4 regions of the Paenibacillus barengoltzii G22 genome follow, and region 1 is predicted to be linked to each of the others. Evidence: predicted binding sites of a transcription regulator. Region 1 holds the regulator's gene; each other region holds the start of a gene.
The links. The regulator Rex, encoded in region 1, represses fermentation and respiration genes when NADH is low (regulators of the CRP and FNR family bind a similar motif). The targets are predictions, from matches to a motif close to TTGTGAAATATTTCACAA.
Positions count from the first base shown of each region.

Region 2: a site for Rex is predicted at 3,914-3,931, ahead of C812_RS18945 (DUF1641 domain-containing protein). Genes of this name have one in related genera too.
Region 3: a site for Rex is predicted at 4,222-4,239, ahead of hcp (hydroxylamine reductase). Genes of this name have one in related genera too.
Region 4: a site for Rex is predicted at 2,520-2,537, ahead of nirB (nitrite reductase large subunit NirB). Genes of this name have one in related genera too.

Region 1 covers NZ_KE159652.1:1,348,576-1,354,562, forward strand. The annotation lists gene C812_RS06360 (tetratricopeptide repeat protein) at 136-768, shown strand; gene dinG (ATP-dependent DNA helicase DinG) at 966-3,821, shown strand; gene C812_RS06370 (redox-sensing transcriptional repressor Rex) at 3,863-4,507, shown strand; gene C812_RS06375 (amidohydrolase) at 4,504-5,802, shown strand; gene C812_RS06380 (cell wall elongation regulator TseB-like domain-containing protein) at 5,863-5,987, shown strand, end outside.
Region 2 covers NZ_KE159655.1:254,515-260,501, forward strand. The annotation lists gene C812_RS18930 (nitroreductase family protein) at 1-453, shown strand, start outside; gene gdhA (NADP-specific glutamate dehydrogenase) at 728-2,104, shown strand; gene C812_RS18940 (NAD(P)/FAD-dependent oxidoreductase) at 2,183-3,361, opposite strand; gene C812_RS18945 (DUF1641 domain-containing protein) at 3,377-3,817, opposite strand; gene gltC (glutamate biosynthesis transcriptional regulator GltC) at 4,037-4,936, opposite strand; gene cydC (thiol reductant ABC exporter subunit CydC) at 5,395-5,987, opposite strand, start outside.
Region 3 covers NZ_KE159653.1:741,300-747,286, reverse strand. The annotation lists gene C812_RS11780 (LysR family transcriptional regulator) at 1-886, shown strand, start outside; gene C812_RS11775 (alpha-L-fucosidase) at 1,037-2,407, shown strand; gene hcp (hydroxylamine reductase) at 2,482-4,176, opposite strand; gene C812_RS11760 (FAD:protein FMN transferase) at 4,867-5,949, shown strand.
Region 4 covers NZ_KE159652.1:1,156,889-1,162,875, forward strand. The annotation lists gene C812_RS05380 (sugar phosphate isomerase/epimerase family protein) at 1-422, shown strand, start outside; gene C812_RS05385 (winged helix-turn-helix transcriptional regulator) at 593-910, shown strand; gene C812_RS05390 (FAD-dependent oxidoreductase) at 974-1,540, shown strand; gene C812_RS05395 (hypothetical protein) at 1,796-2,428, shown strand; gene nirB (nitrite reductase large subunit NirB) at 2,668-5,100, shown strand; gene nirD (nitrite reductase small subunit NirD) at 5,132-5,479, shown strand; gene C812_RS05410 (Crp/Fnr family transcriptional regulator) at 5,775-5,987, opposite strand, start outside.

The sequences.
Region 1 (5,987 bases):
CATACAATTCCACATGACCCCAGAGATCCATCCTTCAAAAAGTGTAATTCCTCCCTGCCGGAATGAAATCGTCCCCCGAAACAAAAAATGTACGTAAGGCTCGGACTGATTTCATTTTCGTTAGGGGGGATGCGAATGATGTTTCAGCATGTGTTTGCGGAAATGAATGAAATGTTGGACGAAATCACGAGGAAATACCCCTTGGCCGGCCAGGCCCAGAAGCAGGAACTCGCGGAGAAATGGAGTCTGCTTCAGCATATGAGTGACGGCATTATCGAAGAATGGTTGAGCTTTGAGGAGAAAATGGGGTACTTACGCCATGCGTTCCGGAGCCTGGAGTCCAGAGAGATCCCCGATCTACCTGAATTGGACGACCCCGCCTTTGTGAAAGGCCAAGGATATTACAAGTTGCTGATGTTTCCCCAGGCTTCTGCTCAATTTGAGCAGGTGGTGAAGCAATTTACAGACAGCGTGTTAGCGCGGACCTATCTGGGGATGTGCCATCTGCACCTTGAGCAATATGACAGAGCCGCCAAGCATTTCTGGATCGTGCTAGAAAAGGCAGCAAATAAGCGGCTGCGTTCCATTATCTACAACGCGCTGGGGTGTATTGAGGCGCACAAGGGCATATTTGACAAGGCAAAAGAGTACTTCAAGTTGGCTCACCACCATGATCCGTCCTTGCCCGAGCCGTTGGCCAATTTGGAGGCCTGTGCGAACAGTACAGGGAAACTCCATTACGGTCCCGAGTTGACGTCGTTATTGTAGGATTTATGGCTCATTGTCTTGGAAGTTCACGCACTTATTACGGCATGTTTTGGAAGCGATGCGATCTCCCGCTTATGGCGGCGCATCGCTTGTTTTATTTTGTGATTTTTATTACAGATATGGTTTGTATTAATTTTCAAATTGGCTATCTTCTGTTATGCTGTAAAGAGACTGGAATGAAGGGACATCTAATTGCAATGAAATATGCTGTGCTTGATTTTGAAACGACGGGTAACCAGTCCTCTGATGAAATCATTCAAGTGGGACTTGCCATTATAGAGCCGGATCGATCAATTTCTCAGGTGTATCGTTCTTTCGTTAAGCCAGGCGTGCCGATTCCTCCGTTTATTACGGGGTTAACGGGCATCACTGAAGAGGATGTGAAGGATGCGCCAGAGCTGGACGAAGTGATGGTGGAGATGGTTCCACTACTTAACGACGTCGTGTTGGTTGGGCACAATGTAGCGTTTGATTTTAATTACCTGCAGAGCGCCTTGGACAAGACGGGGTATTTGCCGTTTACAGGACGGATTCTGGATACGATGGATTTCCTGAAAATTCTGTTCCCTTCACTGACTTCCTACCAGCTAGGGATGGTGGCAGCGGAGTTTGAGGTGGAGCATGAGCGTCCGCACCAGGCGGACAGTGACGCATTGGCGACAGCGCTGATTTTCCTCAAATGCTTGGAGGAATGTGACCGATTGCCGCTATTGACCTTACAGCGTTTGGCAGATCTGTTTGCCGGTGAGGACAGCGATCTCGGGTGGTTCTTTGACGCCATGGTTCAGGAGAAAGAGCGGGAAGCTTTGCCAAGCGAAGACGGCTATGTCTACTACCGCCAATTCGCCTTGCAGGTGGAAGATTGGCTCGACATCGAAGCGCCGAGGGACAGCGCGGAACGCAATCCGCTGGAGAACGTGACGTTCGAGCAGTTTATGGAGCAGGTCCGAGAACGGCTGCGGGAGCGGTTGCCGCAGTACGAGGAACGGGAAGCCCAGAACATGATGTTAAATGAGGTCATGCGGGCTTTTGAGGAAGATAAGCACTTGCTCGTGGAAGCCGGAACCGGAACGGGCAAATCCTTGGGATATCTGCTGCCAGCTATTTACCACAGCGTCAAGAATGAAGAGAAGGTCATGGTGAGCACGCACACGATCAACCTGCAGGAACAGCTTAGAGAGCGCGATGTGCCGTTGTTGACGGAGGTCGTGCCTTTTCCGTTTCGTGCAGCCGTTTTTAAAGGTAGGCAGCATTATTTGTGCTTGCGCAAATTTGAACATAAAATAAATAGAAAAGACTTCTCTACACCCAAAGAAGAGGTGATGACGGCCGCGCAAATGGTCGTATGGCTGACCCAAACAGAAAGCGGCGATGACGAAGAGCTGAATCTCGGCAATCGCGGCGGTGACTTTTGGGAGACAGTGGCCAGTGAGTCGGAATCCTGCTTGGGCCGCTCCTGTCCTTGGTTCCGCAAATGCTTCTATCATCGCGCAAAACACGAAGCCGGTGTCGCGGACGTGGTGATTACGAACCACTCTAAGCTGTTTACAGACATCCAGGCGGGACATCAGCTGCTGCCGGGCTACGAGCGATTAGTAATCGATGAAGCGCATCATTTAGAGGATGTGGCCGGCAAGCATTTGGGGATTCATATGAAGTATTTTACGGTTGTGCATACGCTGACCCGGCTGTATAAAGACAGCAAGACGGGGCAATTGGCCAACCTCCGCAGCGCGCTCGAAGCGTCAGCCGCGGAGAAATCCTCGGAATGGTGCTCAGTCATCGACGGGATCTATCCTACGCTGGTGGATGTGAAGGAGAGCTGGGACAAGCTCAGCGAGCTGCTGTTCAGCTTAATGCCTGACCGCAGTGACGCCGCGCCTGGTGATCCCGGACAGTTCGTGTACCGGTTGCTGCCGAACCGCAAGCCCAAGGATTGGGAGACGTTGACCGCGCTAGAGAATCAAATTTATGTAGGTCTCGGCGACGTGCTTCGGAAAGGGGAGCGCCTTCTGTCCGAAATCCGAGAAGAGCAGGACGATTATGCAGCGGAGAGCTTGATCACCGATATTAGCGGGTTGTTTAAAGATTTAGCCGGAGAACGGGAAGCGCTTCGCTTCTTCATGAAGCTGGAGAGCGAGGATACCGTCTATTGGATAGAAGCGAACGGGAACTTCCGCAGCCGGTCGCTGCAAATGTATGCGGTGCCGATTGATGTCAGCGCTCAGTTGAAGCAATTTTTCTTCGATCGGAAGAAGAGCGTCGTCATGACGTCTGCGACTTTATCTGTGGATAAATCGTTCCAATATATGATTGAGCAGCTTGGCTTGACGGAGGCAGCGGAAGAGGATCGGCTGATCACCGCGATGCTGCCATCGCCGTTTAATTACCGTGATCAGGCGCTGCTGGTGATTCCGCGCGATTTTCCAAGTGTGAAAGGCAGCGTGGGGGATGACCATTTCATTAACACGCTGGTACAATCACTGGCGGATGCCGCGGTGGCGACACAGGGGCGCATGCTAGTGCTGTTTACATCGTACAAGATGCTCAGGCAGGTGTATGACCCGCTGAAAGAACGGCTTGTAGCGGAGGGCATCACGGTGATCGGGCAAGGGATGGACAGCGGCAGCCGCACCAAGCTGACCCGGCGCTTCCAAGGGAACAGCGCATCGGTGCTGCTCGGGACAAGCAGCTTCTGGGAAGGGGTGGATATCCCTGGCGAGGCGTTGACCAGTTTAGCGATTGTACGCTTGCCGTTCCAGCCGCCAAACCATCCGCTGGTGGAAGCGAAGAGCGAACGCCTGCAGCGGGAGAAGAAGAATCCATTCATGAAGCTGTCTGTCCCGCAGGCGGTCATTCGCTTTAAGCAAGGGTTCGGACGGCTTGTCCGTTCGTCGCAGGATCGCGGCATCGTGATCGTTTATGATACCCGGATCCTGGAATCATATTATGGAAAATATTTCTTATACTCATTGCCTGGACCGAAGATGGAGCATATGCCATTAACTCAAATGGTGCCGCGTATCTCGGAATGGTTAAATCCCGAAGCCTAAGCCGCTTCATAGATCGTAATGGAGAATAGGGGGAACAATGCATGAAGTCAGATAAAATTTCGGACGCTGTCGTCCGCAGACTGCCGGTTTACCTGCGTTTTTTAAATGAACTCAGCCGCCGTGAGGTGCCAACGGTGTCCTCCCAGGAGCTTGGACAGAAGCTGGATCTTAATCCGGCGCAAATCCGTAAGGATTTAGCTTATTTCGGCGATTTTGGCCGAAAGGGGATCGGCTACGATGTCGCTTATTTGATTGAGAAAATTCAACAAATTTTAAATCTGGACCAACAGATTAACGTTGCGCTGGTGGGCGCCGGGAATCTGGGCCAAGCCCTTTCGAATTATAATGCGTATTTGAAGGATAATATGAAGATTGTTGCGGTGTTCGACGCTTCGCCGGCGAAAATCGGCAAGCAGATCAACAACATTACGATTCAGCCGATCGAAGAGCTGGCGGAAACTGTTCGAGCGAAAAATATCCGCATTGGCATCATCACCGTACCGGATACAGAAGCCCAACGGGTGGCGGATGAGCTGGTGGCCGCCGGAATCGGTGCGATTCTGAACTTCGCGCCAACGATTCTGAAGGTTCCGCCGGAAGTTCGGATTCATGCGGCTGATTTCACCACAGATTTGCTGAGCTTGGCTTACTACTTGGAAAACGGAAAGGAAACAAGCAACGTATGAGTCGGAAATGGTTAATTAAGAACGGGACGTTTGCCGTATTAGATGCGGAACGTCCTGTGGTTGACGGATATATGCTCGTTGAGGGCGATACGATCAGCTATATCGGGGAAGAGCGCCCGGAAGGCGTGGAAGGCGCCGAGACTTTGGACGGCAAAGGCTTGTTGTTCCTGCCGGGCCTAATCAATACCCATGGCCATGCGGCGATGTCGCTGCTGCGCGGTTACGGAGATGACATGGTGCTGCAAACCTGGCTGCAGGAGAAAATGTGGCCAATGGAAGCCAAATTTACGGCAGCGGATGTGTATGCCGGTACGGCATTGTCCGTGCTGGAAATGCTCAAGGGCGGGACGACGACGTTCCTGGATATGTACGATCATATGGACGAAGTGGCCAACGTCGTGGAGGAATCAGGCATTCGCGCCGTGCTGATGCGCGGAGCCATCGGTTTGTGCTCCCCGGAAGAGCAAGATCAGAAGCTCAAGGAAGCGATCGCGTTTGCACAGAACTGGCACGGCAAGGCAGAAGGACGCATCACCACGATGATGTCACCGCATGCACCGTACACCTGCCCGCCAGCCTTCATCGAGAAATTTGTGCAAGCTGCCCATGATCTCGATTTGCCAATGCATACGCATATGTCGGAGACACGCGCCGAGGTAGAGCAGAACGTGAACGATTACGGCGTCCGTCCGGTAGAGCATTTGTTGAAGCTGGGGATGTTCTCCCGCCCAACCCTGCTTGCCCATGCGGTGCATTTGACCGACGAGGAAATCGATATCTTGGCATCCCACGGGGTTACAATTTCGCATAACCCGGGCAGTAACTTGAAGCTGGCCAGCGGTGTCGCCCGCGTACCCGAACTCTTGAAGAAAGGCGTAGTGGTATCGCTGGGGACCGACGGTCCGGCGAGCAACAATAACCTGGATATGCTGGAGGAGATTCGTTTGGCTGCGCTGATCCATAAAGGCGTATCCGGCGATCCAACGGCGGTTCCGGCACTGGAAGCCTTGAAGATGGGAACGGAATACGGTGCAAAATCAGTCTTCTTGCAAAATACAGGCAAGCTGGCTGCAGGCATGAAGGCAGATATTATCGCCTTGAACACGGAGCAAGCCCATTTCCTGCCGAGAACGGATTATATCTCCCATACCGTTTATTCCGCAGGGGCCAAGGATGTGGAGCATGTCTGGGTGAACGGCAAGCAGGTTGTCAAACACGGGGCTTGCTTGACGCTGGATGAGGAACGTATCCGCTACGAGGCGCAGGCGGCGTTTGAGGGACTGCTGGCACGATAATGAGCGGCGCGCGGTTTCCAGAAGGAGGCTGCTTGCATAGGAAGGGAAAGGAAGAGAAGCTTGAGGAAGCGAACGAAATGGATCCTGCTGTCCCTTGTGATCCTGTTGATCGTGCTCCTGGGTCTCCACCGGTTTTATCTATACATTCATGAGGATACGTGGGAAGCCGAAAGAGCCGCCATTCA
Region 2 (5,987 bases), on a different contig from region 1:
CAGAAGCTGCTCCCGATCGCCAACAATCAGCAGCAGGTTGTGGATTCGTCCGCTGTGATTGCAGTACTGGGAGACCTTCGTTCGTATGAACGGGCCGAAGAGATCTACTCCGAGTCAGTGCGTCTTGGGACAATGACGGAAGAGGTCAAAAATAATTTTGTCGAGCGTCTGCATAAAGGCTATGGCGGCATGGGACCGGAACGTTTGCATCAAGTCAACCTGTTCGACGCTGGATTGGTATCGATGCAACTGATGCTGATCGCCAAAGCCAAAGGCTACGACACCGTACCGATGGCCGGATACAATGCCGAGCAATTTGCCGAAGCATTTGAAGTGCCTGAAACGCTGAAACCAATCCTGCTGATCGCAATCGGGAAAGCTGCAAAACCAGCCCACGCAACGGGACGTCTGTCGGTAGATCAAGTCACTTCCTGGAACGCCTTCCAGAAATAATTTTCTTCAAATTTAGAGAGACCGGAACCGCACGGAAGGAACCTGTGGAACCAGCCTTTTTTGTGTCTGAACCGTAGATTCCCCGGACATAATACTCCTATTCCGCCTTGTTACAAAGCTGTTCTTCCGCTCCAGTTCATCTCATTCGATCATCAAGTTGATCTCAAATTAGCTTTGTTAATAGCTGACATCAATATTACAATAGAGGTCATAATTATCGTGAAATGGTGAACGTACTCATCCGATTACGCACATCAGAAAGGTGGAGTGGATCATGGCTTTAACACAGCAACGCGAAGCAGGCCTGGAGGCAGCTCGCAAATATGTAGATCAGGTATTTGAGACCGTTCAACAACGGAATCCGGGGGAATCGGAATTCCATCAAGCCGTCAAGGAAATCCTTGACTCGCTGGTTCCTGTCTTTGCCAAACATTCAAAATATCAAGAGCATGGGATTCTTGAACGCATCGTCGAGCCGGAACGAATGATCACGTTCCGCGTTCCTTGGGTCGATGACCAAGGCAAAGTCCAGGTGAACCGCGGCTTCCGGGTTCAATTTAACAGCGCAATTGGTCCTTACAAAGGCGGACTTCGTTTTCATCCATCTGTAAATGCCAGCATCATCAAATTTCTAGGGTTTGAACAAATTTTCAAGAACTCATTGACCGGTCAACCGATCGGCGGCGGCAAAGGCGGATCGGACTTCGATCCGAAAGGCAAATCCGATCTTGAAGTGATGCGCTTTACGCAAAGCTTCATGACCGAGTTGTCCAAATACATCGGTCCAGATACCGACGTGCCTGCAGGCGATATCGGCGTAGGCGCTCGCGAGATCGGCTACATGTTCGGCCAATACAAACGGCTGTATGGCAATGAAACCGGCGTTCTGACCGGGAAGGGCCTGAACTATGGCGGCAGCTTGACGCGGACCGAAGCTACCGGCTACGGGCTGGTTTACTTCACCAACGAAATGCTGGCAAGCCGGGGCGACAGCTTCGTCGGAAAAACCGTTGTTGTCTCCGGTTCCGGGAACGTATCGATCTACGCGATTGAGAAAGCGCAGCAGCTTGGCGCGAAAGTTGTAGCTTGCAGTGATTCGAACGGATATGTGTACGACAAGAACGGCATTAATCTGGCAACCGTGAAGCGTTTGAAAGAAGTCGAGCGCAAACGGATCAAGGAATATGTGAACGAGCATCCAACTGCGGAATATGTAGAGGGTTGCCAAAATATCTGGAGCATCCCTTGCGACATCGCTTTGCCTTGTGCAACGCAGAACGAAATCAATGAAGCCTCCGCGAAACTATTGGTGGCCAACGGCGTCAAATATGTCGCTGAAGGGGCCAACATGCCGTCTACGCTGGAAGCCATCGAAGTTTATTTGAACAATGGCGTATACTTCGGACCAGCAAAAGCTGCCAATGCCGGCGGGGTTGCTGTTTCCGCTCTGGAAATGGCGCAAAACAGCGCAAGACTCGCCTGGTCGTTTGAGGAAGTGGATGCTAAGCTGAAGGACATTATGCGCAACATCTATCGCAGCAGCGTAAACGCAGCTAGAGAATACGGGTATGACGACAACCTGGTTGTCGGCTCCAACATTGCCGGCTTCCTGAAGGTTGCTGACGCCATGATCGCTCACGGAGTTGTATAAACCAAGCAGCGTGGAATAACGAAAAAAGAGTCGCCCCGAGGATAAAACCTCTTGGGCGACTCTTTGTATCTAAGGCGCTTAATAAGCCAAAGAATCCAGCGCTTTGATGTGGGACAAATACCGGATGTTACTTGCTTCCTTCATCAACGTAGCTGGCAAGCCGCGCAGCTGGGTATTGCTTGCCCCGATCGTCGCTACAGCGTCTTTGCGGCCAAGCGAGGCCAGCGTACCGGAGTTGATTGGGCTGAATGCGTTCATCGTCTTGCCGTTAAGGTAAGCGAACAGGTTGTAACCGATCAGCTCACCCATTTGCCAAGCGATTTGCGCCGTTGGCGGATAAGGACGACCGTCCGGACCCATAAATACGGCACTGTCACCTGCAACGAATACGTCTGGATGAGAGACGGACTGCAGGAATTCATTCACCGAAGCACGGCCGCGGTTGACTTCCAGTCCCGATTCGCCAACCAGCGGATTGCCTTGCACGCCGCCGGTCCAAACAAAGGTGTTGGCGACGATCTTTTGACCATCCTTGAGATCGATGGTGTTGCCCTCCACATTGGTTACCGGCAAGCCAGTTAGGAACTTCACGCCGCGTTTCTCGAGGCTGGCAGTCGCGCGTTCGATCAGCGCATCCGGCAACACTGGCAAGATCTTTGGTCCAGCTTCTACGAGCAGGAGCTTGATCTCGCTTTGCGGTACGCCGTATTTCTTCGTCAACTCTGGCAGCTTATCGGCGATTTCCCCAACCAGCTCGACGCCGGTCAATCCGCCGCCGCCGATCACGATCGTAGCATCGGCTTCATTGCCGCTTGCCGCATATTCGCGAATCCGCGATTCGATATGCGCATAGATCCGTTTGGCATCGTCCGCCGATTTCAGCACCATGCTGTGCTTCTCCAAGCCTGGGATGCCAAAGTACGCCGTAATACTGCCCAGACCAACAACCAGTGCGTCATAGGACAACACGGTGCCGTCGGAGAGCTTCACTTCTTTTTTATCCACCGAAAAACTCTCTACTTTCGCGATCCGCAAATCGATATCTTTGCCTTTAAACAGCTTGTCAAGCGGCAAGGAAACCGCGCGTTCGGAAATGCTGCCCGCAGCAAGGCGATGCAGCTCTGTAATGATTTGATGCGTCGGATATTGGTTGACCACAGTGATCCGCGCCTGCGATTTATCCATAAACTTACGGGCCGACAATGCGCTGAGTACGCCGCCATAGCCGGCGCCCAAAATTAAAATATGTTTTGACATAATCGTATTCCTCCGTTAGTTTTGTTGGCGGTCCCGTTCACCGGACACTTGAAGGTAGGCGTTAACGAATCGGAGCAGCTTTTGCGTTTGCGGGTCCTTCAACATCTTCATCAACCCAAACACGCCAATCACTTCTTGGCTTTCCTCTGCGCGATCCTTCGCTTCGATCACGTTAGCAGCCAAATGCTTCACCTTGCCTACCACTGGGCCGGCAATTTCCGAAATGGCGCCAACCGTATCATTCTTCAGGATTTCATCCGTTGCCACCGCTTTGGCAAAATCATACGTTTTCGTCAAAACCCCAACGAGCTCATTTAATTTTGGAAGCTGCTCTACCAGAGCGGTCAGCGATTGCTGCACCTCCGGCTTTAAGAGCTGCTCCAGGAGCTCCTGCTGCCCACTTGCGGTACCAGCTACGGATTGCTCCGTTTTTGTTTCAGTAACTGTCTCTGACATATTCGATTCTCCTTTGCGATAATCTGAGGATTCGCTTGCCGAACTGCTGTTCAAGCATAGTGTTCCTCCTTTGGATGCCTCTAACCCATTTTGAGTTAGTGAAAATTTGCACATCTTAAACCTGAACAATCCGAGTAAATTGTAACACATTTTCAAGAAAAAAGGACCGTGTAAGTGACAAAATTCACGGCCCTTATCGATATCATTTTTCGATGAATCCTAAATTCCGCATGACGACGGCAAATTTTCCTTCAAAAAATCATAAAACAGTTTTTCCGTTGGCGCGAGTTCGCGATTCGCTGGAATGATCACCCCAACGTCCCGGGTGACCTGCGGCTCCCTCATCGGCAGCGATACGATCGTGGAAGGAATATGCTCACCAAGCGCAATCTCGGGAAGCAGTGTCAGCCCCAATCCGGCGGACACCAACCCCTTAATCGCATCAAGATCATCTCCTTCAAATGATACCTTCGGCTGGAATCCAATTTGATCGCAGGCGTCAACCACGATTTCCCGCAGGACAAAGCCTTTTGGGAATAATACGAACACATCCTCCCGCAGTTCGTCCAGCCCGACGGATTCGCGGTCAGCCAAACGATGTCCGGCAGGCAACAGCACCTTGAACCTTTCACGGAACAACACCTCGCCGGTGACTTGGGGTTCCCCTTGGGGCACCGGACCAATCATGGCCAGATTCATCACGCCGCCGCCGACCCAGTCCAGCAACTCCCGGTACGATCCATGCTGCAGTTGAAAATGCACCTCCGGATACCGGCGCCGAAACGCCGACACCACCGTGGGCACCAGGTTGGCCGCCAGACTGCTCGGGAACCCGATGCGGACGGTCCCGCGCTCCGGATCCAGATACTCGTTGATTTCTTGGCGCGCCTGTTCAAGTACCTTCATCATTTGCTCCATATGCTGCAGGAACTGCCGACCGATCGGCGTCAGCTTCACCTTCCGGCCTTCATGGACAAACAGATCGACGCCCAGCTCCGCCTCCAGCTTAAAGATTTGCCGACTGACCGCCGACTGCGACACATGCAGCGCATACGACGCTTCCGTCACATGCTCGAGCTTAGCCGCCTCAATAAAGTATTGGATTTGTCTGAGCTCCATCCCCTCACCCCGTTCGCTGCATTTTTCACGCTATATCCGATTGGGATTGACCAAACCCAAACCCTTATAGCTTACACCTCATGTAAATATATTAAGAACCATTATATCGGCTCCTATATGAAAACGGAAGCAGAAAAGGCAATTTATTAAATCATGAGTTAGCTTAAGCACCACCAACGCTCTGCCAAGTGTAAAAATGCAGTTCATCCCACCCGTTTTGCGCCGAAAATGGACAATGGAATGTAAAAGTACAGTTCATTTTGGGGAAATCGTGATTCCAAGGTAAATTTGGCGGAAATCAACTGCACTTTTGCAGCTAAGAGGCACAATAAGACTATGTCCCCGGAATTCAACTGTACTTTTGCAGTTCGCTCACCTTGCTGTACCTTTCTTCTACCTATAAAAATACGGCGATGCCGGTTTCCCCATGCATCGCCGCCTGATTTTTAGTATGCGTCTTATTCCTCCGGACAATCCAGCCGGTATAAATTACGGTACCGCGGTTCGCGGGCCAGCAGCTCCGCGTGGGTGCCGCGCATCACGATCCGTCCGTGCTCCATGAACACGATCTCATCCATCTTCTCGGCACCCACGAGGTGGTGTGTCACCCAGATGAGCGACTTGCCCTGCGTCGTGCGGAAGATCGTCGCCAGCAGCTCGCGTTCCGTGCGCGGATCGAGGCCGACGGTTGGCTCATCGAGGATGAGCACCGGCGTGTCCTGCAGGAGGATCCGCGCCAGAGCGACGCGCTGCCGTTCGCCGCCGGAGAACCGCTGGCCGGTCTCCCGCATCGGCGTGTTCAGCCCCTGTGGCAGCGCCGCGATCAACGGGCCGAGCTGCGCCGCCTGCGCGGCCCGCGCGATCTCCTCGTCCGTAGCCGAAGGCCGGCCGAGCCGGATGTTGTTCGCCACCGTGGTGTCGAACAGATGGGGGCTTTGATTCAGCACGGAGATGACTTCCGGCATCCGCTCGCCGTAGGCGGCGGCAGAGATGCCGTTAATTTCAACCGTGCCTGCGCTTGGGGCAAGCGCCCCCTGGATCAGCTTCAGCA
Region 3 (5,987 bases), on a different contig from region 1:
GTATTTTCAGACAGTGGCTCGCTTGGAGCATATGACGAAAGCAGCTCAAAGCTTGCATATCTCGCAGCCGGCACTAAGTAAAATGATTGCATCCCTGGAAGCGGAGCTTGGGACCGAGCTGTTCCACCGGGAACGCAAAACAATCCGCTTAAACGAGCATGGCAGAAGGTTTCTTCAGCAGGTAGATCTTGCTTTGGATGCGCTCGAGGATGGGAAGCGCCAGCTGCAGGATGCCAGCGGACTCGCCTCTCCCGTTCTTACGCTGGACGTTCGGGTATCCTCGCATTTGCTGCCAGACTTGTTGGCGGATTTTCGCGCGGAATGTCCACAGGCTCAATTCAACTTGCTGCAGCATGTTTCTCCGCTGGACACTCGGACGAATTACGATTTATGCCTTTCGGACGGAGCGGAGTCCCCTCCGGGAGCCGCAACGGTCTCCTTGCTGGAAGAAGATATTCTGGTGGCCGTTCCGGTTGACCATCCGCTCGCTCAGCGGCAGCAGGTAAGCTTAAAAGAGCTTCGGGAGGAAGATTTCATCATGCTTCCTTCCGGCAAGTCGTTGCGGGAAACGACGGATGCCTTCTGCCGGCTGGCCGGATTCAAGCCCCGGATTCGGTTCGAAAGCGACGATCCGGCCACCGTACGCGGACTCATTCGTGCGGGACAAGGTGTGGCTTTCCTGCCCGCCCTTACTTGGGCCGGATCCACTGGTACGGGGGTCCGCTTGCTCAGACTCGAAGAAAGCTGGTGTAAGCGAACCATTTCCTTGTCCTGGCCGAAGGATCGCTATATGAAGCAAATCGCGGCCAGATTCCGTGATTTTACCATTCGATATTTCGCGAGGTTGGCTGAAGCTGGGGGAGCTGGGACACATTACACTCCATAATGGAGTTCATTTAAGAACTTTTTTACTCGAACGAAATGCCACTGGAAAGGAATTGTTCTGATGAATCTAAACGAAATTTTTAATATCAGGCCCTCGAGCAGGCAGCTTTCTTGGCAAAAGTTAGAGTTTTACGGGTTTATTCACTTTGGGATGAACACGATGACCGGCAGAGAGTGGGGGACGGGTCATGAGGACCCGGTGCTGTTTAACCCGAAGCAGCTCGACGCCACGGAATGGGTGGCCATCTTAAAACAAGCCGGCATGAAAGCCGTCATACTGACCTGCAAACATCATGACGGCTTCTGCCTCTGGCCCAGCCGATACACGAAGCATACGGTCGCATCCAGCCCGTGGAAAGGCGGCAAGGGGGATGTGGTTCGCGATGTTGCGGACGCTTGCCAGAAGGCCGGGCTGAAATTCGGAGTATATCTGTCGCCTTGGGATCGGACCGAAGCCAGCTACGGGGAAGGGGCCGCGTATGACGATTTTTACGTGAATCAACTGACGGAGCTGCTTACTCAATATGGCGAGATTAGCTGCGTGTGGCTGGACGGCGCCAACGGAGAAGGCCCCTCCGGCAAGCGGCAGCAGTACGATTGGGACCGTTACTATGAGACGATTCGCCGGCTGCAGCCGCAATGCGTGATCAGCGTATGCGGCCCGGATATCCGCTGGGTTGGCAACGAGGCAGGGCATACGCGGCGGGAAGAATGGAGCGTTGTACCTCGGGCTTTGCAAGATGCGGAGAAAACGGCGGAAAAATCGCAACAAACCGATGACCCGTCCTTCGCTCGTTCGATCAACTCGATGGAAGAGGATCTGGGCAGCAGGCGGGCGATTGCTCGGTATGGCGGAGAATGGGTGTGGTATCCGGCTGAAGTGAACACGTCCATCCGTCCGGGGTGGTTCTACCATGCCGAAGAGGACGGGCAGGTGCGGAGCGACCGTGAACTGTTCGACATCTACTTGAAATCCGTTGGCGGTAATGCCATGTTCCTGCTTAACATCCCGCCTAACCGGGATGGGGTGATCGCAGCGCCGGATCGTGAAGTTCTGGCCAAGCTGGGACGCCGAATCCAGGAATTAAATGATCCAAGGCTGAACGAAGGGGCCGTATGGATAGGATCGAGTGCCGCTTCCCAGGAGGAGGCGGCCGAAGCTCTTGCCGAGGCCACACCGGATCGCGCTTGGAGACCGTCTGCGTCGGATGCTGAGCCTTGGGTACAAATCGTTTTACCGGAGGCGAGGGCATTTAACGCGGTTATTTTACAGGAACAGATTGAACAAGGACAGCGGGTAGAGGCGTTTGAGCTGTGGGCATCGGAACTTACCGAGGATAAGTCCAACGAGGAAACTGCACTTCTCGGTGAATGGCGTTTGATTGGAGAAGGTTCGATAATCGGTTACAAGAAGATTGTGATCCTTCCGGTTACGACAGCCCGGAGGGTGAAGGTTGTTTTTAAACAGTATCGTGAGTATCCGACTTTGGCGGCAATCCAACTCTCATTATTAAGCGAGTAACGATATAGTGACTGGAATCGAAAGGACCCCCTCATTCACATCACGTGATAGGGGGTCCTTTCGATTTGCACACGTTACGCCAAAGCTCCAAGAAACATGGCCATATCTTCCTCTACATTCGTAATGCCCCCGATGCCAAACTTGTCGATCAGGACCTTCGCTACGTTGGGGGACAGGAAGGCCGGCAAAGTAGGGCCGAGGTGAATGTTCTTGACACCGAGATGGAGCAGAGCGAGCAGGACGGTGACGGCTTTTTGTTCATACCAGGCAACATTGTACGATATCGGCAGCTCGTTGATATCCTCAAGACCGAACAATTCCTTTAGTTTCAGTGCAATGACGGCGAGTGAATAGGAATCATTACATTGACCCGCATCAAGGACGCGGGGTATCCCGCCAATATCCCCCAGGTCCAGCTTATTGTATTTGTACTTGGCACAACCGGCGGTCAGGATCACGGTATCCCGAGGAAGTGCCTTAGCAAACTCGGTGTAGTAGTTCCGCGATTTCATTCGTCCGTCACACCCCGCCATAACAAAAAACCGTTTGATCGCACCGCTCTTCACTGCCTGAACGATCTGATCCGCCAAACGAGTCACGGTATGATGGGCAAAGCCGCCGACAATATGCCCGCTTTCGAGCTCGGTTGGCGGCGGACAATTTTGGGCATGCGCGATGAGTGCTGAGAAGTCCTTTGGCTTCCCGTCCTTGCCATCCGGAATATGACGTGCTCCAGGATAACCGGTGTTCCCCGTTGTGTAAAGTCGATCCCGGTAACTATCCTTTGGCGGCACGATACAGTTGGTCGTCATGAGAATCGGACCGTTAAAGGCTTCGAATTCCCTCGTTTGCTGCCACCAGGCATTGCCGTAGTTGCCGACGAAATGGCTGTATTTTTTGAATGCCGGATAGTAGTGGGCTGGGAGCATCTCACTGTGAGTGTATACGTCCACGCCGGTGCCTTCCGTTTGGAGCAGCAGCTCTTCTAAATCCTTCAAATCATGACCACTGATCAATATACCTGGGCGATTCCGTACACCGAGATTGACCTGGGTTACTTCCGGATGACCATAGGTGCTTGTATTGGCTCGATCCAACAAGGACATGGCTTCGACGCCATGTTTGCCCGCTTCCAGGACCAAGGCGACAAGATTATCGGTTGTTAAGGTATCGTCCAAGGTTGCAGCCAGCGCCTGGCGCATAAAGTGATGAATCCTTCCGTCGGTATAACCCAATTGATAGGCATGGTAGGTGTAAGCGGCCATCCCCTTAAGTCCGTAGGTTAATAGTTCACGTAAGGAACGAATATCTTCGTTGGCGGTAGAGAGGACCCCGACCTGTTGGGCTTTACCTGCGAACTGGCTTTCATCTCTAGGCTCCCAGAGCGCGGCATCGGGTAAGACAGCCTCATCGTCAGAGTGCTTCTTCATCCAGTAGCTTCTAACAATATCTCGCAAGGCAAGAGCCTCCCGGATATGGCTCACGAAATAGTTGCGATCAAAATTAGCGTTCGTTATTGTCGCAAACAAGGAGTTCATGGTAAATACGGATAGCTGCCGGTCAAGCGGCTCCGGCAGGTCGCTGTCTAAGGCAAGGAATGACGCCCCCTTGAGGACATAGACCAACAAATCCTGCAGATTCGCAACCTCCTCAGACTTTCCGCAAACACCTGTGATGGTGCAGCCCGTTCCACCCGCGGTCTCTTGGCATTGGTAACAGAACATGGACGGCTCGTGACGCGTATCGGTTGGGATTTGACTTTGGTTCATCGAGAAACCTCCTTGATTGATTTCGAAGACAGGAGGTGCTGAAGGTTGTGTTGATTTTCACGTAGTTAGATTTGAGACACTGCACCTCCGTTTCTGCCAGAAGCATATCGCTCGATCGGCAGCGATTGAGTGACTGGGATCACAGTCATTTCCACAAAATAGCAAACAAATAACAGAATCTCTTTACCTAGGAAAAATATGCTATAATCCAATTAATAATAGATAAGGGGGGATATGGAAATTGGTAAAAAAGATCATGAAATCAATCCTTTGGGGACTATTGGGTATAGCGATCTTAGGTATTGTGATCGGGTTTGCCACAGACCATTTTACGTTGGCTTACCGAATTATGTTGGTGTTGTTCCTCGTTTTCAGCGGATGGGGTACCTTCTACTATGTAAAAAATCATGAGCGGCAGTATTTAGACGATTATCGGCGGTATAACCGTTCATACGATAACATCACTCGAGAAGATGACTTATTAAGATAAACGAATTTCGGATCAACTTCGGTTTGAGGCTTGATCATTGTGGGAGCGAGATCTATCTCGCTTCTTTTTGCATTTAGGTTCGTGTTCCTCTTTGCAGTACTCAAGTCACCGTGATGTTCTTCCTAGACGAAGTGTGATGAAAATTATACAATACGGGAAGTTAACCACGAGCTGCGTGAACTTTCAAATGAGGTGAAACGATGCAACGAACACAGAAATGGCGCAAACGGGCTGTACTTTTCGGCTTGACGGCAATGCTGACGATCCTCTTATCCGGGTGCGGAGGCGAGGCGAATCCGAAGGACAAAACGGCGGCCGCAGAGCCGACCTCAAGACAATATTATATTTTTGATACGGTGGTTAACATCAAATTGTATGAGGACCCGAAGGGCGAAGAGCATTTGGATCATATCGATGCGATGTTGAAAACGTTGGACGAGGAGCTTAGCCGGACTTTGGAGACAAGCCAGCTCTACAAAGTGAATCAGGAGGCAGGCGTAGAGGCGGTTGAAGTATCCGAAGATACGATAGAGGTATTAAAACGCTCGCTGAATTATGCCAAGGAGACGGATGGGCTGTTTGACCCAACCGTTGGCGGATTGGTTGATCTTTGGGATATTGGACATGAAGATGCCCATGTTCCGGCTCCGGAGGACTTGCAGCGGGAGCTTAGCTTGGTTGGTTATCAAAATGTGGTGATGGACGAAACCAAGCGAACGATTTTTCTGAAAACACCGGGGATGATTCTGGATCTCGGCGGCATCGGAAAAGGGTATGCGGCAGACAAAATCGCAGCTTATCTTCGTGAAGAAGGCGTAAAGAGCGCATTAGTTGACCTTGGCGGCAGCAGTATCATCGTGGTTGGAAGCAAGCCGAACGGTGACGACTGGATCGTTGGACTTCAGGATCCTGACAGCTCGCGCGGGACGACGATGGGGACTATTCGCTTAAACGATCAGGTGATTAATACCTCGGGAGTCTATGAACGGTATTTTGTTGAGGACGGGGTGATGTATCACCATATTCTTGACCCCAGAACTGGCGCGCCAGCGCAAAACGAGCTGAAGAGCGTAACCATCTTAACGGATAATGCGACGGATGCCGATGCGCTATCTACTGTGGTTTTTGTGATGGGCTTGGAGAAAGGGATGGAGTTTGTTGAAAATTATAATGAGGTAACGGAAGCCTTGTTCATCACGAAGGACGACAAAATTTATGTCACATCGGGACTTAAGGATCAGTTTAAAGTGACCAACGAGCTGTATACGCTGATCCAAGAATAGTGAACTCTGGACGTTCAAGCGATTGGACGTCTTTCTTG
Region 4 (5,987 bases), 190 kb from region 1:
GCCTGCGCGAAGCGGCTGGGGAAGCCATCGGCGCCAATTTGGACCCTAGCCATATGTGGTGGCAAGGAATTGATCCGGTACAGGCGATCTCGATCCTTGGCCGGGCTGGGGCGATTCACCATTTCCACGCCAAGGACACGACGATTGATCCGGTGAACGTGAATCGTTACGGACTTACGGATATGCAGCCTTATACGATGATGCAGGATCGAGCCTGGCAGTTCCGTACGGTGGGTTATGGCCATGATTTGAAAACTTGGGCGGACATTATCAGTGCCCTTCGCTTGTATGGCTACGATTATGTTGTCAGCATCGAGCATGAAGACGGCCTGATGTCGATCGACGAAGGGTTCACGAAGGCGGTACGCAATCTCCAGCAGGTGTTGGTGGAAGATTCTGCCGGCGAAATGTGGTGGGTATAAGTTACAACCAGCGTAATATACTATACTAGCGGCCGCCGCCTAGGCGGTCGTTTTTTTTAAATGACCGGGCATCCCCCTTACTTTCCTCCAATAAATATGCTATTATGAAATATACTAACAAATTGTAAGCTTTCAGCCCTTAGGTCGGCGATGATAACGAGGTGAATTTTATGGATGAGCATTCCCAGGCAATGTGTCCGCGATTTGAATCGGCATTTTCGTTTTTAGGCAAACGTTGGAACGGTCTGATCATCAAAACGCTGATGGACGGTCCCAAGCGATTTAAGGATATTTCGAATCAGATTCCTTCCATGAGCGATAAAATGTTATCCGAGCGGATGAAGGATCTGGAATGTGAAGGAATCCTGGTTCGCCATGTCTATCCTGAGACGCCGGTCCGGATTGAATATGAACTAACGGAGAAAGGCCGGGCGCTTCGTCCCGTTATGGAACAAGTGCAGTCCTGGGCGGAAGAGTGGATTAAATAAACAACGAACATGCCGTTACCGGCGAGCGGGCGGCATGGAATATCATAGAAAGTAGGTGTACGTGTGGCTGATGTAATTGTTATTGGAGCAGGACCTGCAGGAGCAAGTGCAGCACTTTTCTTGGCGAAGGCAGGTAAAGAAACGCTCGTTCTGGACAGCAACTCCAGCATGACCAAACGGGCATGGATCGAGAATCATTACGGTGCGAAGGACATTTCCGGACCCGATTTGCTGAAGGTCGGCCGGGAGCAGGCGGAGAAATTCGGCGCGAAGTTCATTGAAGAGAAAGTGTCTGACATCGATACGAACGGTGGTTCAACGGTTACGGTGAAGACCGAATCCGGCCGCAGTTATGAAGCGTCCCATATCATATTGGCCACCGGCGCGTTAACCGACCTTGCAAGCGCTATCGGTTTGGAGCTGAAGGAAGGCCGCGAACCTCGAATCAAAACGGTGATTGCTACGGATGGCCAAGGCCGTACGAGCATTCCACGCATTTGGGCAGCAGGAACGGTTGCCGGGGTAAGCGTGCATACGATCATCACCGCGGGCGACGGTGCGAAGGTCGCGATTGAGTTGATTAGCGAAATGAATGGCGAACGCTACGTTGATCACGACGTACTTAAGTAAGACATCTGAACATACAACAGGCCTCCGATGACGGGGGCCTTTTTATTTTGCCAATATCCATCAGGGAGCCTGAAATTTGAGAACCTGCACTTTGTCCGGTATGCTTAAGAAGAAGGAATACGATCTGGCCGAAGTTGGGAAAATGATGAGGAGAAAGGCAGGGCGGTTATGTTTAACAGATGGCGATGGTTCGTTGGATGTATGGCAGGACTGACTATAATCATAATCGCGTCGGCGTGCGCCCGCGGTCAGATTATGGATCAACCGACACCAGCGGAGACGCAGACAACAGAAGTAGAACACCCCCACGATATCACATTAATGATTGATGGTGGCACCTTTATCCCTGATGTGACGCGTAACCTGCATTTTGATTATATCGACGGGTTAACGGTACGTCATGCCTTGGCAAGCAGCGGGATTGTCAAATTTACAGAGGACCAGTCCGCCATTCAATCGGTGGGGGAGGTGTCGCTGGATTCGGCGTTGGAATGGGGGACCCGGCTAAATGATAAGGAACTGGCCTCTACCAACTGGGATCAGGAGCTGCAAATGGGTGACAAGCTGCTGGTTTACGTCAAGACGGTGGACAGCTATGAAGCGATCTCACCGCTGGCGTCCTTGCTGTTGATTATCGACGGGGGCGGTCAGAAGCAATATTTTGTCCATAAATACAGTGATAACACCACCGTTCGAGATCTCCTGAAGCACAGTGGAATGGTTCAGTTTAATCCCAACCATAAATCAATTATCTCCGTCGGCGGCTATACCCCTAAGCAGGACGAGCAATGGATCCTGAAAGTGAATGGGAAGAAGCTGCTGGATAATGGCCTAGATATGAGATTAAAGCCGCAAGACTACGTGGAGATTAGCTTGGCGACGCAATAGAAGTACGATGTAACTTAGAGATCCGTAATCCTGGTAATCATCCGGGAGAGCGGATCTTTTAATAGAATATTGAAAAAGTTATGACAAAAGCATGTTAAAATTTTCACAATTAATGTGAATGGAATCACAAAGTCCTCCTTATTTGAAAAGTATACTGGGAGCATGGGATCACTTCAAATTTTAACTATCGCCAAGTCGCATGAGACCCAGGTGTTTATTGGAGGAGGCATTTTAAAGATATGGGAATGGAACGAGAGAAACTAGTTGTTATCGGTAACGGAATGGCCGGAATCAGCACGGTAGAGCAAATCCTGAAGTTGACTACGAAATTTGAAATTACGGTATTCGGAAGCGAGCCGCATCCGAACTACAATCGGATTATGCTGTCATATGTGCTGGAAGGCAGCAAAACGCTGGACGATATCGTGCTGAACGATTTGAACTGGTACAAAGAGAACGGGATCACCCTGCATCTCGGAACTGCAGTGGAGCGGATTGATGCCGAAGCCAAAGAGGTCGTCGCCGAAAATGGGGTGCGCGTCCCGTACGATAAAGTGCTGATCGCAACGGGCTCCAATTCGCTGATCTTGCCGATTCCAGGCAGCGATAAGGAAGGGGTCGTTGGCTTCCGTGACATCGCGGACTGCAAGCAAATGTTGGAGGCGGCGAAGACCTACAAGAAGGCGGCCGTCATTGGCGGTGGACTGTTGGGATTGGAAGCGGCCAAAGGTCTTGTGCAACTGGGGATGGACGTGACGGTTGTGCATTTGATGGAAGATCTGATGGAACGCCAGTTAGACCATCAGGCAGCGAGCATGTTGAAAGCAGAGTTGGAGCGGCAAGGGATCAAATTTAAGATGGGTGCACAAACGACGGAGCTGTTTGGCGACCATCGGGTTCGCGGCCTGCGCTTTGCCGACGGGACGGAGCTGGAGGCAGAATTCGTTGTTATGGCTGTGGGGATCCGACCTAATGTTGCGGTTGCTAAAGCCAGCGGCATCGAAGTGAACCGTGGGATCGTCGTGAACGACTATCTGCAAACCTCGCTTGAAGGCGTGTATTCAGTGGGGGAATGTACGGAGCACCGCGGGGTTTGTTACGGTCTGGTTGCGCCTTTGTTCGAGCAGGGGATGGTGTTGGCGAAGCATATCAGCGGCGTGGATACCGCGCCTTATGAGGGTTCGGTCGTATCGACCAAGCTCAAAATTTCCGGCGTGGATGTATTCTCCACCGGTGAATTTATAGATGGACCGGAGCATACGGTGATCGTCAGCAAGGACGAGTGGAAACGCACCTATCAGAAAATTTTGCTGAAGGACGGCAAGCTGGTTGGGGCAGTGCTGTTCGGGGATATCACAGATTCGGCTGAGCTGCAGAAGCTGATTAAGCAAGGCGCGGAGATGACCGATGAGTTGTACGAATCGCTGATGGGCGGGGGCTGCTGCGGCGGCACCAAGAAGAAGGCATCGGTCGAAACGATGAGCGATGAGGAAATCGTCTGCGGCTGTAATGGGGTGACGAAAGGCACGATCGTAGACTGCATCGTAAATCAAGGGATGACGACGGTCGACGAGATTAAAGCGAGCACCGGAGCGACTCGATCTTGCGGCGGCTGTAAACCGGTCGTCGAGCAGATCCTGCAATATGTGCTTGGTGATGGCTTTACCCAATCGGCGAAACAGGGGATTTGCAGCTGCACTACGCTTAGCCGGGACGAGATCGTTGCCGAGATTAAAGCGAAAGGGCTGCAGACAACCAAAGAAGTGATGAATGTGCTCGGATGGACGCAGCCGGAAGGCTGCTCGAAGTGTCGGCCGGCGATTAACTACTATCTGGGCATGATCTACCCGGATACCCATGAAGATGAAAAAGCTTCGCGTTTCGTCAACGAACGGATGAATGCCAACATCCAGAAGGACGGCACGTATACCGTGGTGCCGCGGATGTACGGCGGCGTCACGACGCCGGAAGATCTGAAGAAAATCGCCGATGTTTCGTTGAAATACAATGTCAAGGTGGTCAAGGTCACGGGCGGACAACGGCTGGATTTGATCGGCGTGAAGAAAGAGGACCTGCCGAAGGTGTGGGCGGAGCTGGATATGCCGTCAGGTTATGCTTATGCCAAATCGTTGCGCACAGTAAAGACCTGCGTTGGTTCGCAGTTCTGCCGTTTTGGCACCCAGGATTCAATGGATATGGGCGCGCTGCTGGAGCGCAAATTCGAGCGGCTGGACTTCCCGGCGAAATTTAAGATGGCGGTTAACGGCTGCCCGCGTAACTGCGCCGAGTCGTGCACCAAAGATATCGGGATCGTTGGCAATGACGGCGGTTGGGAGGTCTTCATTGGCGGTAACGGCGGGATCAAGCCGCGCTTGGCGGACTCGCTGTGCAAGGTGAAAACCGATGAAGAATTGATTGAAGTGTGCGGCGCGCTGATGCAGTACTACCGTGAAACCGGCAACTACCTGGAGAGAACGTCGGAATGGGTGGAACGGATGGGCCTTGAACATATCCGCTCGGTTATCGTTGACGATGTGAAGAACCGCAAAGCGCTGATGGAACGGATTGAATTTGCTTTGAAGCAAGTATCCGATCCATGGAAAAAAGTGCTGAACGACAACGAACAGCTTGGCAAATTGTATCACTCGTTAGAAGTGAGCAGCCAGCTGTAATACAGCGTCCTGGAGAAAGGGGTCATGGTGCATGAGTATGGAGAGTAAGGGCGAAACGTTTTATCCTGTTGGTGCCTTGGAGGATTTTCTGCCGCAAATCGGGCGTGTCGTGGAAGTGGCCGGCCTGCAAATTGCCGTGTTCCGAACATCGGATGGCCGGATTTTTGCGGCGCTGAACCAAAATCCGCATCCAAAGGGCGGACCGCTGGCCGAGGGGATTGTATCGGGTCATTATCTGTATGATCCGTTGTATGATTGGAAAATCGACCTGACCACCGGGCTCGTTCAAGCACCGGATACCGGGCAGGTCACGATGTTCCCGGTCAAGGTGGAGGACGAACAGGTCTACATTGCCGCTGCTGCTCTGCAGCAAGCGTAGTGCGGCTATCGACAGCGCGGTGATCGGAAGGTCGCCGCGCTATTTTTGAAGCATGAGGCAAGTTTGATTTGGGGGCGGTGCGGTATTCGTCGCAATGGCATATTGGTTCATTTCGCCCATGCGCAAGAAAGCACAGGGCTCATAACCACATAAGTATCCCCCAACCTCATTGGGTAGCGAAGAGGATTGGGGGATTTTTTTACGCGATGGGAAGAAAGCAAAAAAACCGCCCTCCAATCATGGGACGGTTCAATACACCGGAACTAACGCCGTATATAGGGCGAGTACTAGGCGGTTAAATACGGCAGATTTCGTTCGGGCACAGCTCGCAGTGGCAAATATCTTGCAGCATGACCAGGTCTTTGATTACGATCATCCCGTTCTCATAGTCCAGCGCTTCCTTTTTGCGCAGGTCGCTTAGCATTCGGTTGACACTTTCGCGCGTTGCCCCGATCATGTTGGACAAGTCAGTATGGGTGATCTTCTTATTAATCAGAATTGCATCTCC